DNA from 2 places in the Variovorax sp. VRV01 genome. Region 2 is predicted to be linked to the other one. Evidence: riboswitches for the same ligand, from Rfam matches in the RefSeq annotation. Region 2 holds a riboswitch; the other holds the start of a gene.
What was found. Region 2 has a riboswitch for cobalamin ahead of cobM (precorrin-4 C(11)-methyltransferase). Riboswitches for the same ligand answer to the same signal wherever they lie in the genome.

Region 1 (7,548 bases), on a different contig from region 2:
GTTCCGCGCCGCTGCTCATCGAGACCTTCGATGAATGGCGCGAACGCACCGGCCACACCATCCTGGAGCGCTACGGCATGAGCGAGACCATCATGCTCACCTCCAACCCCTACAGCCCCGCCCAGGGCGAGCGTCGCGGCGGCACGGTCGGCTTTCCGCTGCCGGGCGTGCGGCTGCGCGTGCGCGACGACGCCGGCCGCGACTGCACCACCGACGAGATCGGCAACATCGAGGTCAGCGGCCCCAACGTGTTCGCGGGCTACTGGCGCATGCCGGGGAAAACGAAGGAAGAGTTCACCGCCGATGGCTTCTTCAAGACCGGCGACGTCGGCAAGATCGACGGCCGAGGCTACGTCACCATCGTCGGACGCAGCAAGGACCTGATCATCAGCGGCGGCTACAACGTCTATCCCGCCGAGATCGAGGGCTACATCAACGAGCTGCCCGGCGTGGCCGAAAGCGCGGTGGTCGGCGTGCCGCACCCTGACTTCGGCGAGGTGGGCGTGGCCATCGTGATCGCCAAGGCGGGCGGGGTGCTCGAGCCCGATGCCATCGTGGCGGAACTCAAGTCGAAGCTCGCGAACTTCAAGATTCCCAAGCGCTGCTTCGTCGTGCCCGAGCTGCCGCGCAACACCATGGGCAAGGTGCAGAAGGCGTTGCTGCGGGAGCAGCACAAGGGGCTGTTCGCCTAGGGCCCTGCCACCCTCGGTGCGAGCGCGGTGACGCGGGGTTCGTGGAAGATGAGCGCGTCCACCGCGTCGGGCGAAGGCCGGCGGAATTCCACGCCGAAGCCCTCGAGCGTGTCGACGCGGAAGCTGCGTCCATCGGCCGGCAGCAGGCGATAGGTCGGCTGACCCGGAATCGTCATGGCAAGCTCGCCGCGCGCGTCGAGCCTGATCTCGATCACACGGCCGCTGTGCAGGTAGTCGCCGGCGCACAGTTGCCGGAACGCCGGGTCCAGCACGTCGCCGGCCGGAGCGCGAAGGAACACGATGTCGTCCACCATCTCCTCGAATGGAATCTCGATGCGATCGATGCGGCCTTGCCGGTCGTAGCGGAAGGTGAGCGTCCGGTTGCTGGGGTGCAGCACCGTCGGACGGTCGGGGGTGATGAACACGTCGTAGTGGCGGTGCTCGAGCTTTTCCTCGATGCCGCGCCAGCGCCATGCGAGCCCGTCCGCCTCCCTGTCGATGCGCAGGCGCCCGTAGGCCGGGTGCTCGTAGTCGCCGGCATAGTCATCGAGCGGATGGCTCGGGTGGGTTCCGCTCCTGCGGACTTCCGCGCCCGCCTTCCGGTCGAGCGCCTGCTGTTCGATGGCCTGCCTGCGCTTGGGGGCCAGGCGCTCGAACCAGTCGACCGGCTCGCGGCCGCAGATGCGGTCGAGCACGGCGTAGGTGAGGATTGCCTGGACGCTCCCCGGTGTGCGGTTCGTCAGCACCACGATGCCTGCGCGACGCTCGGGCTGCATCGTCATGAGCGTGCTCCAGCCGGTCCACGAGCCCGAGTGCGCGACGGTGCGCTCGCCGCGGTACTGCTCGCAGAAGAGCCCGAGGCCGTAGTGCGAGTCGCCGATCTCGGCGTAAGGGGAGCGCCCCATGTGCACGCGCGGGGTCGTCATTTCGCGCAGCGCCTGAGGCGAAAGCAGTTGCCGTCCATGCGCCTTGCCGTCGAGGAGAAAGCGTGCCCATTTCGCAAGATCGGCCACCGAGGCGTTGATGCCGCCGGCCGGCGTCGCGCGGATCGGCGACAGCGGCGTGCGGTAGCGCTCATCGCCGTCCATCGCATGGGGACGGGCGGCGTCTTCGGCGGCCGCGAGGGCCTCGATGGAGAAGCCGAAGCGGCTGAAGCCCAGCGGCTTCATCAGGCGCTCGGTGGTGAAGTCCTGGTAGCTCTGGCCGCTGATCCGCTCGGTGACCATGCCGGCGACCAGGTAGCCGAGGTTCGAGTACTGGAAGGTGTCGCGCAGGTCCTTGCTGGGTGCAAGGTGCCTGAGCGCGGCCAGCATCTGCGCATTGCCCAGGTCGCCGGGCATGTGGATCCAGTCATGCCGCGGCAGCCCGCTGTGATGGCACAGCAGATCGCGCACGGTCAGCCGCTCGGTCGCCACCGGATCGTGCAGGCGGAATTCGGGAATCACCTCGCGCACCGGCCGGTCCCAGTCGAGCTTGCGTTCGTCCACCAGCAGGCCGAGTCCGGCCGCGGTGAACGACTTGGTGATCGAGCACAGCAGGAATTGCGTGTCGATGGTCACGGGCAGGCCCGTGTCGATGTCGCGCACGCCGTAGCCCTTGAGCACGGCGATGTCGCCGTCCTGGATGACGGCCAGCGCGAGTCCCGGTACTTTCCATTCCTGCATCGAGGCTTCGACGAGGCTGTCGAGATCGCTCCACATGGTCGGGTCCTTGCCTTTGTGTAGGGCCGCGCATCCTACGGCATCCCCGGAGCGAGGGGCCCGCTACGCTGCGCCCGGCCCGTTCATGAGCCCGCTGCCCGCATGGCAGTTGATGTATTCGTCGCTCTGGTCGTCGGCCTTCAGCACCGTGCAGCACGGGAACCACCTCGCGCCGCGCGAATGGCGGCAGCAGCGCGTGCAATAAGAGGGGAAAGAAGAGAAAAGCCCGGCTACTGCACCAGCAGCACCGAGGTGTCGGTCTCGGAGATCACCTTGGTGGCCACCGAGCCCATCAGCGCGCGGCCGATGATGCCGTGGCCATGGGTACCGAGCACGATCAGCTGCGCATGCGCAGCCGCCGCCGACTTGAGGATTTCCTCGGCCGCATGGCCATGGCGCTTGTCGATCGTGTAGTTGCTCACGCTGTTCTGCGCAAGCAAGGCCGCCACGGGGTCGAGCACCTTGGCGTTTTCCTCGGCGTAGTAATCGGCGATCACCTCCTTGCTGAGGTGGCGCGCCACATGGCCCGAGATACCGGTGCAGACATGCACGATGACCAGCTCATGGCCATCCACGAACATCGCGCGGTTGGCCAGCAGGTAATTGAGCGCCTTCTGCGTATAGGCGCTGCCGTCGACAGCAATGAGGATTTTCATGCGCCCGTTATACGGCCGGGGCCGCGGCCTCGCAACGGATCCCACCCGGCCGCCGAGGGGCTTTCAAGGCGCGCGGCGGCTCAGCCCTGCAGGCCCTTCCAGAGCATGTAGGCCGCCAGCAGGTACAGGATGCTCGCGAACACGCGCTTGAGCTTCTTCACCGGCAGGTTGTGCGCTGCCTTCGCACCCAGCGGCGCGGTGAGCACGCTGCACACCGCAATGACCGCGAGCGCGGGCAGCCAGATGTAGCCGAACGAGCCGGCCGGAAGGCCTTGCACCGACTGTCCGCTCACCACGTAGCCCAGCACGTTGGCCACCGCAATCGGAAAGCCGAGCGCGGCGCTGGTCGCCACGGCGTTGTGGATGGAGATGTTGCACCAGGTCATGAACGGCACGCTGACGAAGCCCCCGCCCGCGCCGACCAGGCCCGAGATGAAGCCGATGGCGCCGCCCGCCGACAGCTGCCCCGCGGTGCCCGGCATCTGGCGCGTGGGCTTGGGCTTGCGGTCGAGGAACATCTGCGTGGCCGAGAAGCCCACGAACAGCGCAAAGACGATGGCCAGCACCGTGCCCTTGAGCAGCGCGAACACGCCCAGGCTGCCCAGCAGGCTGCCGATGACGATGCCGGGCGCCAGGCGCCGCACGATGTCCCAGCGCACCGCGCCGCGCTTGTGGTGTGCGCGCACGCTGGACACCGAGGTGAAGATGATCGTGGCCATCGAGGTGGCGATCGCCATCTTCACCGCGAGATCGGAGGCCACCCCGCGGTGCCCCATGATGATCGTGATGAACGGCACCATGAGCATCCCGCCGCCGATGCCCAGCAGGCCCGCCAGGAAACCGGTGCCCAGGCCGAGTGCGGCCAGTTCGGCGATCAGGAGGGGGTCGAGCAGGGAAGTCACGCAGCGAAGCCTTGAAAAAAAGCAACGGCCCCGTGCAGCGCATGCAGGGGCCGTATGAACGGAAAAAGGTGTCTGCAAGTGGGCGCCGAACCCGCATCCTGAACCAGGGTTCAGGTGGGCGAGGGCAGCAAGACTTCGGGTTCATCTGACGCGAGATGATCACACCCGTCAAGCGATGTACCAAGCCCGGCTCCGGAGAGCATTGGAACAAGGAAATATTAAGCCCGACGCGCACCGCAGACAGTTCGGATTTTACGCCCCGGACGGGCCGGGTGCTTCCGCTCAGAGTAAATGGTCATCGCCCGCGAGGGCTTGATCGAGTTTCTGAATGAGCTGGGCGGCCTTGGCGTCGGCGTCCCCGCCATCTGCCGAGGGGGCCGAGGACGCCGCGGCCACGGGAAGCGGCGCGGCCGCGGCGGCCGCTTGCTGTGCCGCCAGGTCGAAAGCCAGGTTCAGCGAGGCGAGCACCGCGATGCGGTCGCGCGCCTTCACCTTGCCGGCATCGCGGATCTTGCACATGGCCGCGTCCACGCGCTCGACGGCTTCGCGCAGTTGCGCCTCGCCGCCGTCGGGGCAGCCGAGCAGATAGCTCTGGCCCATGATCTGAACTTCAATCTGCTTCATGCGGGGGAATCTTGGGAAGGGGGTTCAGCCGGCAGCCGCTCGAGCAATGCATCGAGGCGCGTGCGGGCCGCGGCCAGCCGCGACTTCAGCGCATCGCGCTCGCGCGTGAGCGCTTCGACCTGCTCCTGCAGCAGCGCATTGGTGCGCTGCACCTCTTCATGACGCACGAGCAGGCGGTCCACACGCTCGGCGATCTGGTCGATGGGGCTGGAGGCGGGCATGGTTGGCGATTGTAGTTTCCCGGCGAAGCACAGGCTGCGCAACTTTTGGCTTACTGTGCCGGCGCAGGCCCTAGAATCCTGCGCGTTGGTGCCTGCGGCGTGGTTCACGCGCCGCGGTTCAACGGGAAGCAGGAGTGAACGCCCTCCGGAAACGGAACAAGGCCGAAGCCGCCTGCGCTGCCCCCGCAACGGTCAAGCAGTCGACGCCGCAAGCGTCAACCTCATCCATCAAGCCACTGGGTGCCCTGAAACAGGCACCTGGGAAGGCGGTGGGGTCGCACTGCCAGCCCGGATACCGGCCAACGAGGCGGCTGCCGCATGCGCGATCGATTTTCGGTTCGGCGCGCAAGGCAGCCATTGCGTCCAAGCGCCGGCGGGGAAGCCGGCGACGGGCATAGACGTTCGTTCGCTCCATTCATGACTTCCTGTGGTTTTCTTTCCCTCGGCCGTTCGCCTGCGCGCCGCCGCCTTGCCTGCCTGCCGCTCGCGCTGGCCTCCGCCTTCGGCGGCATGGCGCTGCTTCAACTGCCGGCCGTCGCGCATGCCCAGCAGGATGCGCCGGCACTCGGCGAAACCGTGGTCACAGCCAACCGCACGCCGCAGCCGCTGTCGGACCTGGTGGGCGACGTGTCCGTGGTCGACCGCCAGACCATCGAGCGCAGCGGCGCGGTCGGCGTGGCCGACGTGCTGGCGCGCCTGCCGGGCATCGAGATCACGCGCAACGGCAGCGTGGGCAACACCACCAGCCTGTTCATCCGCGGCGCCGAGACGCGCTTCACGGCCGTCTACATCGACGGCGTGCGCGTCGATTCGCAATCGACCGGCGGTGCCGGCTGGGAAAGCATTCCGCTCTCGCAGATCGACCGCATCGAAGTGCTGCGCGGTCCGGCCGCCGCGGTGTACGGCTCCGATGCCGTGGGCGGCGTGATCCAGCTCTTCACGAAGCGCGGCGAAGAGGGCGTGGCGCCCTACGCGGGCATCGGCTTCGGAAGCCATGGCTTGCGCAAGGCGGAGGCGGGCGTGAGCGGGAAATCGGGTGCCTTCGACTACTCGCTGGGCGCGGCCCACGAGGAAAGCCGGGGCTTCAACGTGCTGCCGATGGACAAGCGCACGCCCTCGAAGGACGGCTTCACCAGCCCCGACCGCGACGGCTACCGCAGCAATGCCGGCAACCTGCGCCTGGGCTACCAGCTCACGCCGAACCAGCGGCTGGAAGCCACGCTGCTGTACAGCGACATGGAAGCCGGCTACGACCCGCCGGTGAGCTTCAGGACCAAGCCGCCGATCCTCTTCAGGAACGACATCTCGAACAACACGCTGCGCACGGCCGGGCTGTCGTGGTCGGCCAAGTGGAACGACATCTACAGCACGCGCGTGCAGGTGACCGATTCGCAGTCGGTCTACAAGACCCAGCCATCGTTCTACCGCACCGAGACGAACCTGCGCGGCTACCTGTTCCAGAACGAGTTCCGCTTCGGCCCGCACCTGGTGACGGCCACGCTCGAGCGCCGCGAAGACGCGCTCGAGAATGCACCCACCACCAGCAGCGGCCTGTTCTCGAGCAAGCGCTCGCAGGATGCGGTCTCGCTCGGCTATGGCTTCGTGCAGGGCGCGCATTCGCTCCAGCTGCATGTGCGCCATGACGACGACAGCGAATTCGGCGGCAAGGCCACCGGCAGCGCCGCCTATGGCTACGCGATCACGCCGCGGCTGCGCGCCACCGTCTCGGCCGGCACGGCGTTCCGCGCACCCACGCTGTACCAGCGCTTCAGCGAATACGGCGTGGCCAGCCTCAAGCCAGAGTCGAGCCGCAACGTGGAACTGGGCCTGCAGTACACCGACGGCGGCACGCATGCGGGCATCGTCGTCTACCAGAACCGCGTCGAGAACCTGATCGTGTTCGACGGCTCGGCCACCAACTGCCGCTCCAGCTTCGGCTGCTATGCCAGCACGGCGCGGGCCCGCTACCAGGGCGTGACGCTGTCGGGCGGCCACCGCATCGGCGACGTGACATTGCGCGCATCGCTCGACTTCCAGGACCCGCGCGACCTGGACACCGACCACCTGCTCGCACGCCGCGCGCGCCGCCACGGCACGCTCGGCGCCGACTGGCGCGTTGCCGGCTGGACGCTGGGCGCCGAGCTGCAATCGTCGAGCAAGCGCTTCGACGACGCCGCCAACACGCGCACGCTGGGCGGCTATACCGTGCTGAACCTGGTGGCCAGCACGCAGATCACGCGCGACATCGGCCTGGTGGCCCGCGTCGACAATGTGGGCGACAAGGACTACACGCTTGCACGCGGCTACGCCACCGGCGGCCGCAACGCTTACATCGGCCTGAAGTGGACACCGCAATAAGCCAGTACGACGCGAACAGCGAACCGGTCGCTGCGCACGCCTGCGCCGCCGTGCTGGTGGCGGCCCCGGCTTCGGGGCAGGGCAAGACCACGGTCGCGGCCGCCCTGGCGCGGCTGCATGCGCGCCAGGGCCGGCGCGTGCGGGTCTTCAAGTGCGGGCCCGACTTTCTCGACCCCTGCTGGCTGGCGCTTGCAAGCGGCGCGCCGGTGCATTCGCTCGACCTCTGGATGACCGGCGAGGCCGACTGCCGCCGGCGGCTGCATGCGGCGGCGGCCGAGGCCGACCTGCTGATCGTCGAAGGCGTCATGGGCCTGTTCGATGGCAGTCCCAGCGCGGCGGACCTGGCCGAGCGCTTCGGCCTGCCGGTGCTGGCCGTGATCGATGCACAGGCCATG
Region 2 (7,548 bases):
GGCCAGGTCGTTCGGCACCTTGGGCATGCCGCGCGCCGCCAGGTAGGCGGGCGATGCGCACAGCAGCCGGCGGTTCGACGCGATATGCCTTGCCACCACGCGGATGTCCGGCGGCGCGCCGAAGCGCACGCAGACATCGAACAGGTCCTCGCTCGGCGCCGGCGGATTGACCGACAGCTGCAGCTGCACTTCCACGGCCGGATGCTTGCGCACGAAGCGCGAGATCAGCGGCGCGACATGGCTGCGCCCGAAGCCCAGCGTGGCATTCACGCGCAGCAGGCCGCGCGGCGTGGCGCGCGACACGCCCAGCAGTTCCTCCATGCCGTCGATCTCGCCGAGGATGCGGCGCGCATGCTCCAGGTACAGCTCGCCCTCGGGCGTGAGGCTCATGCGGCGCGTCGAGCGGTTGACCAGCAGCACGCCGGCGCGCGATTCCATCAGCGCCAGGTGCTTGCTGACCGCGGGCGTGGTGATGCCCAGTTCCCGCGCAGCGGCGCTGAGGCTGCCGGCGCTGGCCAGGGTGGAGAAGAAGCCGAGATCGGCCGGAAGGATGGCGCTGCTCATCGCGGCTCCACTGTTGAATACAGGTTAACGATGGCTTCACTTTAGCGCCGATTCCGCGGGCTCCTGCTTCCTACAGTCGGAGCTCTTTCCAACCTCCCGCAGACATCGCCATGAAGACGTACAAGATCGCAACCATCCCCGGAGACGGCATCGGCAAGGAAGTCGTTCCCGCAGGCCAGAAAGTGCTCGAAGCGCTGGCTTCGGCCAGCAGCAGCTTCGGCTTTGAATTCGAGAACTTCGGCTGGGGCGGTGACTACTACCGCGCGCACGGCAAGATGATGCCGGACGACGGCCTCGACGCGCTGCGCGGCAAGGACGCGATCCTGTTCGGCTCGGCGGGCGATCCGCACATTCCCGACCACATCACGCTCTGGGGCCTGCGGCTGAAGATCTGTCAGGGCTTCGACCAGTACGCCAACGTGCGCCCGACGCGCATCCTGCCCGGCATCGATGGCCCCCTCAAGCGCTGCGGACCGGACGACCTGAACTGGGTGATCGTGCGCGAGAACTCCGAAGGCGAGTACGCGGGCGTCGGCGGCCGCGTGCACCAGGGCCATCCGATCGAAGCCGCCACCGACGTGTCGATGATGACCCGTGCCGGCGTCGAACGCATCATGCGCTTCGCCTTCAGGCTGGCGCAGTCGCGGCCCCGCAAGCTGCTCACGGTCATCACCAAGAGTAACGCCCAGCGCCACGCGATGGTGATGTGGGACGAGATCGCGCTGCAGATATCGAAGGAGTTTCCGGACGTCACCTGGGACAAGGAACTGGTCGATGCATCGACCGCGCGCATGATCAACCGGCCGGCCTCGCTCGACACCATCGTCGCGACCAACCTGCATGCCGACATCCTCAGCGACCTGGCCGCCGCGCTCGCGGGCAGCCTGGGCATCGCCCCCACCGGCAACATCGATCCCGAGCGGCGCTACCCGTCGATGTTCGAACCGATCCACGGCTCCGCCTTCGACATCATGGGCAAGGGCCTGGCCAATCCGGTCGGCACCTTCTGGTCGGTCGTGATGCTGCTGGAGCACCTGGGCGAGGCCGAGGCCGCGCGGCGCGTCATGCAGGCGATCGAAGCCGTGACGGCCGACCCCGCGCTGCACACGCGCGATCTCGGCGGCAGCGCCACCACGGCGCAGGTCACGCAGGCCGTGTGCGCGCGGCTCGCCTAAAGAAAACACACGGCGCAGACCGTCAGCCAGGAGACAAAACATGATGAAGCAACCATGCGCCACCAGGCGCCGCGCCCTCGCGGGAACCGTCCTGGCGACCCTCGGCCTTTGCATCGCGCCCTGGGCCACCGCGCAAGAGCCGTGGCCGGCCAAGCCGATCAGCCTGGTCGTGCCCTTCCCCTCCGGCGGCACCACCGACGTGCTGGCCCGCGCGCTGGCCGATGCGCTCTCCAAGGCCCTGGGCCAGCCCGTGATCGTGGAAAGCAAGCCCGGCGCCGGCGCCACGCTGGGCGCCGACTACGTCGCCAAGGCCAGGCCCGATGGCTACACGCTGCTGATGGGCGCGGTGCACCACACCATCGCGACCAGCGTCTACAAGAAGCTGCCCTACGACTTCCAGAAAGACTTTGCGCCCATCACCACGGTGGCGATGGTGCCCAATGTGCTGGTGGTCAACGCGTCGCTCACGCCGGCCAAGTCGGCCGCCGAACTGGTCGCGCTCGCCAAGTCGTCGCCGAAGGAGATGACCTACGGCTCCAACGGCAACGGCACGGCCCAGCACCTGATCGGCACCCAGTTCCAGGCCAGCACCGGCGTCAGGCTGCTGCACGTGCCATACAAGGGCAGCGGTCCGCTCACCACCGACCTGCTGGGCGGACAGGTGGACATGTCCTTCGACACCATCACGCCCGTGCTGCAGCACATCAAGGGCGGCAAGCTGCGCGCGCTGGCCGTCACCACCGCGAAGCGCTCCGCCGTGCTGCCCGACGTGCCGACGCTCGAAGAGGCCGGCCTGAAAGGCTTCGACATCGGCACCTGGTTCGGGGTGCTGGCACCGGCGGGCACGCCGAAGGACATCACCTCGAAGCTTCACGCCGAGATGGCCAGGATCATCAAGTCGCCGGAGTTCGCCGAGCGGATGCGCGCCATCGGCGCCGAGCCGATCGGCGACAGCTCCGCCGAGATGGCGGCGCGCATCCGCGAAGAGACGGTGAAGTTCGCGAGGCTGGTCAAGGAGGGCAAGGTCGCGGTCGAGTAGGGCCGGATTCACGACGATCTTGTTACTCCCCGCTGCGCCCGCCAATCCATAGAGTTGCCTTGCGGCGCCATCCACGGCGCGCCACAAGGAGCCGGCGATGAGCATCGAGAGCAGCAACGACAGCAGCAGGAAAACCCGCGTCGCGCAGGCGCTCGGCGTGTATCGGAGCATCGCTGCGTGCCATGAGCGCCTTGCACGCGGCGATGACGTCCACGCGCTCACCGCGGCGCTGATGCTGCCCTGCTACCAGGCCGGGTTCAGGCGCCTGGCGCGCGAGCTGGGCCCTGCGGAGCAGGACGAGCTGAGCGCCGCGCTGCGGCGGATGGAGCGCGCCGATGCGCCTTCCCTTCCCCGGCATGGGGCTCCTTCCGCCGTTCATCGAGCCCAGACCGCCTGATACACTTTGCGCGCGTTGTCAGGTGTCCTGGCGCCCCGTATCAACGGCGGGGTGGCCAGGGTGAAACGGGAAGTCGGTGCGCGGCGGTGGAGAGAACACCGCGCAATGCCGACGCTGCCCCCGCAACGGTAAACGAGTCAGAAGCAAGGCCCCGGGATTCGGTCCCGCGCCACTGTGCCGCGAACGGCATGGGAAGGTGGTCTTGCTGGAGAGCCGATGGCCTTCCGCTCGTGAGCCCGGAGACCGGCCTGACGACCAGCGCATGACCTTGCGGTGGGCGAGGATCGGCGGGCGGCGCATGGCGTCCGGCTCGATGCAGGTGTGCATCCGCCGGAACCGCATCCACTGACGCCCCTCCGATTTCTCCCGCTGCCCGGTCCTACCGACCATCTATCGCGCGGCGGGCGCGGAGGAATCATCATGATGAACGAGCGAGCCATCGCTCCAGGCAGTGCGCCGGCGCCGGGAACCGTGTGGTTCGTCGGTGCGGGCCCGGGCGATCCGGAACTCATCACCGTCAAGGGCCGCGGCCTCGTCGAGCGCGCCGGGGCGATCCTGTTCGCGGGCTCGCTGGTGAGCGAAGCCGCGATGCGCTGGGCGCATCCGGACTGCGCCATTGCCGACAGCAAGGACATGACGCTCGAGCAGATGTCGGCCTGGCTGATCGCGCAGGCCGCGCGCTGCGAGACCGTGGTGCGCCTGCAGACCGGCGACCCGGGCCTGTACGGCGCGCTGATCGAACTGGTGCAGCCGCTGGATGCGGCGGGCGTGCCGATCGGGGTGGTGCCGGGCGTGTCCTCCGCCATGGCATCGGCGGCCGCGGCGGTGGAAAGCCTCACGCTGCCCGAGGTCACGCAGACCGTGATCTTCACGCGCGTCGAAGGCCGCACGCCGATGCCCGAGGGCGAGTCGCTCGAGGCGCTGGCCGCGCACCACAGCACGCTGTGCATCTTCCTGAGCATCACGCTGCTGGGCAAGGTCACGGCCGCACTCGCGGCCGCCGGCTGGTCGCCCGATGCGCCCGTGGTGGTGGTCCACAAGGCGAGCTGGCCCGGCGAAGAGAAGATCGTGCGCGGCACGGTGGCGACTATCCAGGCGCTGTGCCGCGAGGCCCGCATCGCGACCCAGTCGATGATCATCGCCAGCCCCACGCTGGGCGCGCGGCAGTGGACCACGCTCGCCAAATCCAAGCTCTACGACGCGAGCTTCACGCACCGCTTCAGGCGCGCGAGCGTTCCCGCCGAAACCCTGCGCCAGGAACTTCCATGAACTCAGAAACCATTCTGCTGGTGGGCCACGGCTCGCGCGAAAAATCCGGCAACGACGAGATCGAGGCCTTCGCCGCGCAATGGCGCGAGCGGCAGCCGGGCTGGCGCATCGAGGTCTGCTTCATCGAGTTCTCCGAGATCACGATGAGCGAGGGCCTGCGCCGCGCCGCCGAGAGCGCGCGGCGCGTGATCGTGGTGCCGCTCATCCTCAATGCCGCGGGCCACGTGAAGATGGACATCCCGCAGGCCATCGACGGCGCCCGGCTCAAGTACCCGATGGTGCAGTTCCTCTATGCGCCGCACCTCACGGCCTGCGACCCGATCCTGGCGATCCTGCGGCGCCGCCTCAAGGACGCGATGCAGGCGCTCGACATGCCCGACCCGACCACCACCGGCGTGGTGATCCTGGGCCGGGGTTCGTCGGACCGCCAGGCCAACGGCGACATGGCCAAGATGGCGCGCTGGCTGATGGAGGAGACCGACCACGAGCTGGTCGACCTTGCCTTCACGGGCATCACCTACCCGCGTCTGGAGCGGGCCGTGCAGCGCCAGAGCCTGCTGGGCATGAAGCAGGTGGTGGTGCTGCCGTACTACCTGTTCAACGGCACGCTGGTCGAACGGATCGCGCGCCAAGTCGAACACCTGAAGGCGCAATACCCGACGATCCGTTTTGTCTCCACGCGCTACTTCGGCTTCGAGCCCGAGATCTTTGCGCTGCTGGAGCAGCGCGTGGATGACCTGCGGCGCGGCGCACCGGCCGCGCTCATGCCCTGCGACGGCTGCAAGTTCCGCGACTTCGCGGTGGAACACGGGCTGGGCGGCCATCACCATGGCGATGCGGGCGCGCACGGCCATGACCATGGTCACGATCACCATCACGACCACGATCACGACCACGCGCATGGCCACGCCCATGCGCACGATCCGGTGCCGGTGCTGCGATGAAGCCGGCGTCTTCCACGGCGGCCAACGTCGTCACCGAGCAGCTCACCGCGGCGGGCCGTGCCATCGAGCACGATTCCTTCGCGGTGATCGACCGCGAGGTGGCATCGCATGCCTACACCGCTGACCAGTGGCCCGTGGTGCGCCGCATGATCCATGCGAACGCCGACTTCGACTTCAACGGCCTGACCGACTTTCATCCTGAAGCGGTCGACGCCGCCATCGCCGCCATCCGCTCGCGCGCCAGCCGCGTGCTGGCCGATGTCGAGATGATCTGCGTCGGCCTCTCGGCCCCGCGCCTGGCCCACTTCGGCATGGGCACGCACCAGTTCATCAGCGACCCCGACGTGATCTCGCAGGCGATGGCCGAAGGCACCACGCGCGCGGTGCAGGCGATGCGCAAGGCGCATCGGCTCGGGCTGGTCGACGGCGCGATCGTCGGCATCGGCAATGCGCCCACCGCGCTGATCGAGATCGTGCGGCTGATCCACGAGGAGGGCGCGCGCCCCGCGCTGGTGGTCGGCATGCCGGTGGGCTTCGTGTCGGCGGCCGAGTCGAAGGACCTGGTCGCGCTCGAAAACGACGTGCCCTGGATCGTGATCCGCGGGCGCAAGGGCGGCTCCACGCTGGTGGTGGCCGCGATCCACGCGCTGCTGAGCCTGGCCGAGGCGCGCGAACACGCCGCATGATGGACAAGGGCGCGCCCCGCGGCACCCGCACCGGTTTCACGACCGGTGCGTGTTCGGCCGCGGCGGCGCGCGCGGCGGTGATCGGCCTGGTCACGGGGCAGGTGCCCGGCGAGGTCGAGTGCCTGCTGCCCAACGGCGACCTCGTGCGCTTCGCGGTGCACGACGGCCGCGTCGACGGCGCGAGCGCGCATGCGATGGTCATCAAGGACGCCGGCGACGATCCCGACTGCACCGACAAGGCCCATCTCACGGCCGATGTGCGCCTGCTGCCCGAGCTCGCGGGCCAGGTGGTGCTGGCCGGCGGCGCCGGCGTGGGCACCGTCACCATGCCGGGCCTCGGGCTCGCCGTGGGCGGCCCCGCCATCAACCCGGTGCCGCGCCGCAACATCGAGGCCAACGTGCGCGCGGTGGGCGCGACGCTGCTCGACGAAGTCGGCCTCGAAGTCGCCATCTCCGTGCCGCAGGGCGAGGAGATGGCCAGGAAGACGCTCAACGCGCGCCTGGGCATCCTCGGCGGCATCTCGATCCTGGGCACGACCGGCATCGTCAAGCCGTACTCCACCGCCGCCTACCGCGCGAGCGTGGTGCAGGGCGTGCAGGTGGCGGGCACGCTGGGCCACGGCGTGGTCGTGCTCACGACCGGCGGGCGCACCGAGAAATTCGTGATGGCCGAAATGCCGGAGCTGCCCGAGCCGGCCTTCGTGCAGATGGGCGACTTCCTGCGCTATGCGATGGGCGCCGCGGTCAAGGCCGGGATCCGGAAAGTGGTGATCGGCGGCATGGTCGGCAAGCTCACCAAGATCGCGCAGGGCGAGACCATCACCCACGCCGGCCGGGCAGAGGTCGACACCGGCCTGCTGGCCGACCTGGCCGCCGGACTCGGCGCGCCGCCCGATGTGTGCGATGCGATCCGCGGCAACGAGACCGCGCGCTATGCCGGCGAGCGCATGGACACGCTCGGGCTCGGCGCCGCCTTTCACACGGCGCTCGCGCAGCGCGTCATCCAGACGCTGCGCACACGCTACCCCGACCAATTCGAACTGAAAGTGCTGGTCTGCGACTTCGAAGGCCGAAAGATCGCGGAGGCGCCGTGAACGACAACGACAACAACATGACCCACAAATGCCGCATCCTCGGCGTGCTGGACGACGGCGATGCGAGCCTCGGGCGCAGCGCGATGGCCCATCTGCAGCAGGCGCAGCTGGTGATCGGCGCCGCACGCACGCTGGCGCTGTTCGCGCCGCACATCGCACCCGGCGCGGTGCAGCGCGACCTCACCGGCGCACTGTCGCAGGTGCCCGAATGGATCCGCGCCGCACAGGCCGAAGAGCGCCGCGTGGTCGTGCTGGCCACCGGCGATCCGCTGTGCCATGGCATCGCGGCCTTCCTGGCCGCACGCCTGTGCATCGAGGCGATCGAGGTCATCCCGAACGTGTCGACGCTGCAGCTGGCCTGCGCGCGGCTCGGCCTGCCT

Region 1: it holds a riboswitch for cobalamin, as region 2 does, so the genes downstream of both, IB278_RS13860 (TonB-dependent receptor domain-containing protein) here and cobM (precorrin-4 C(11)-methyltransferase) in region 2, are expected to answer to the same signal.

Annotation. Positions count from the first base shown of each region.
Region 1 is NZ_JACVBS010000007.1:11,279-18,826, forward strand. Features, by position in the region: gene IB278_RS13830 (malonate--CoA ligase) at 1-692, shown strand, start outside; gene IB278_RS13835 (serine hydrolase) at 689-2,392, opposite strand; gene IB278_RS13840 (universal stress protein) at 2,623-3,048, opposite strand; gene IB278_RS13845 (sulfite exporter TauE/SafE family protein) at 3,129-3,950, opposite strand; gene IB278_RS13850 (cell division protein ZapA) at 4,233-4,574, opposite strand; gene IB278_RS13855 (DUF904 domain-containing protein) at 4,571-4,795, opposite strand; cobalamin riboswitch at 4,865-5,114, shown strand; gene IB278_RS13860 (TonB-dependent receptor domain-containing protein) at 5,213-7,153, shown strand; gene IB278_RS13865 (cobyrinate a,c-diamide synthase) at 7,138-7,548, shown strand, end outside.
Region 2 is NZ_JACVBS010000003.1:288,933-296,480, forward strand. Features, by position in the region: gene IB278_RS07615 (LysR substrate-binding domain-containing protein) at 1-564, opposite strand, end outside; gene IB278_RS07620 (tartrate dehydrogenase) at 675-1,739, shown strand; gene IB278_RS07625 (Bug family tripartite tricarboxylate transporter substrate binding protein) at 1,780-2,778, shown strand; gene IB278_RS07630 (hypothetical protein) at 2,876-3,175, shown strand; cobalamin riboswitch at 3,179-3,442, shown strand; gene cobM (precorrin-4 C(11)-methyltransferase) at 3,599-4,444, shown strand; gene IB278_RS07640 (sirohydrochlorin chelatase) at 4,441-5,388, shown strand; gene IB278_RS07645 (precorrin-8X methylmutase) at 5,385-6,074, shown strand; gene IB278_RS07650 (cobalt-precorrin-5B (C(1))-methyltransferase) at 6,071-7,168, shown strand; gene cbiE (precorrin-6y C5,15-methyltransferase (decarboxylating) subunit CbiE) at 7,165-7,548, shown strand, end outside.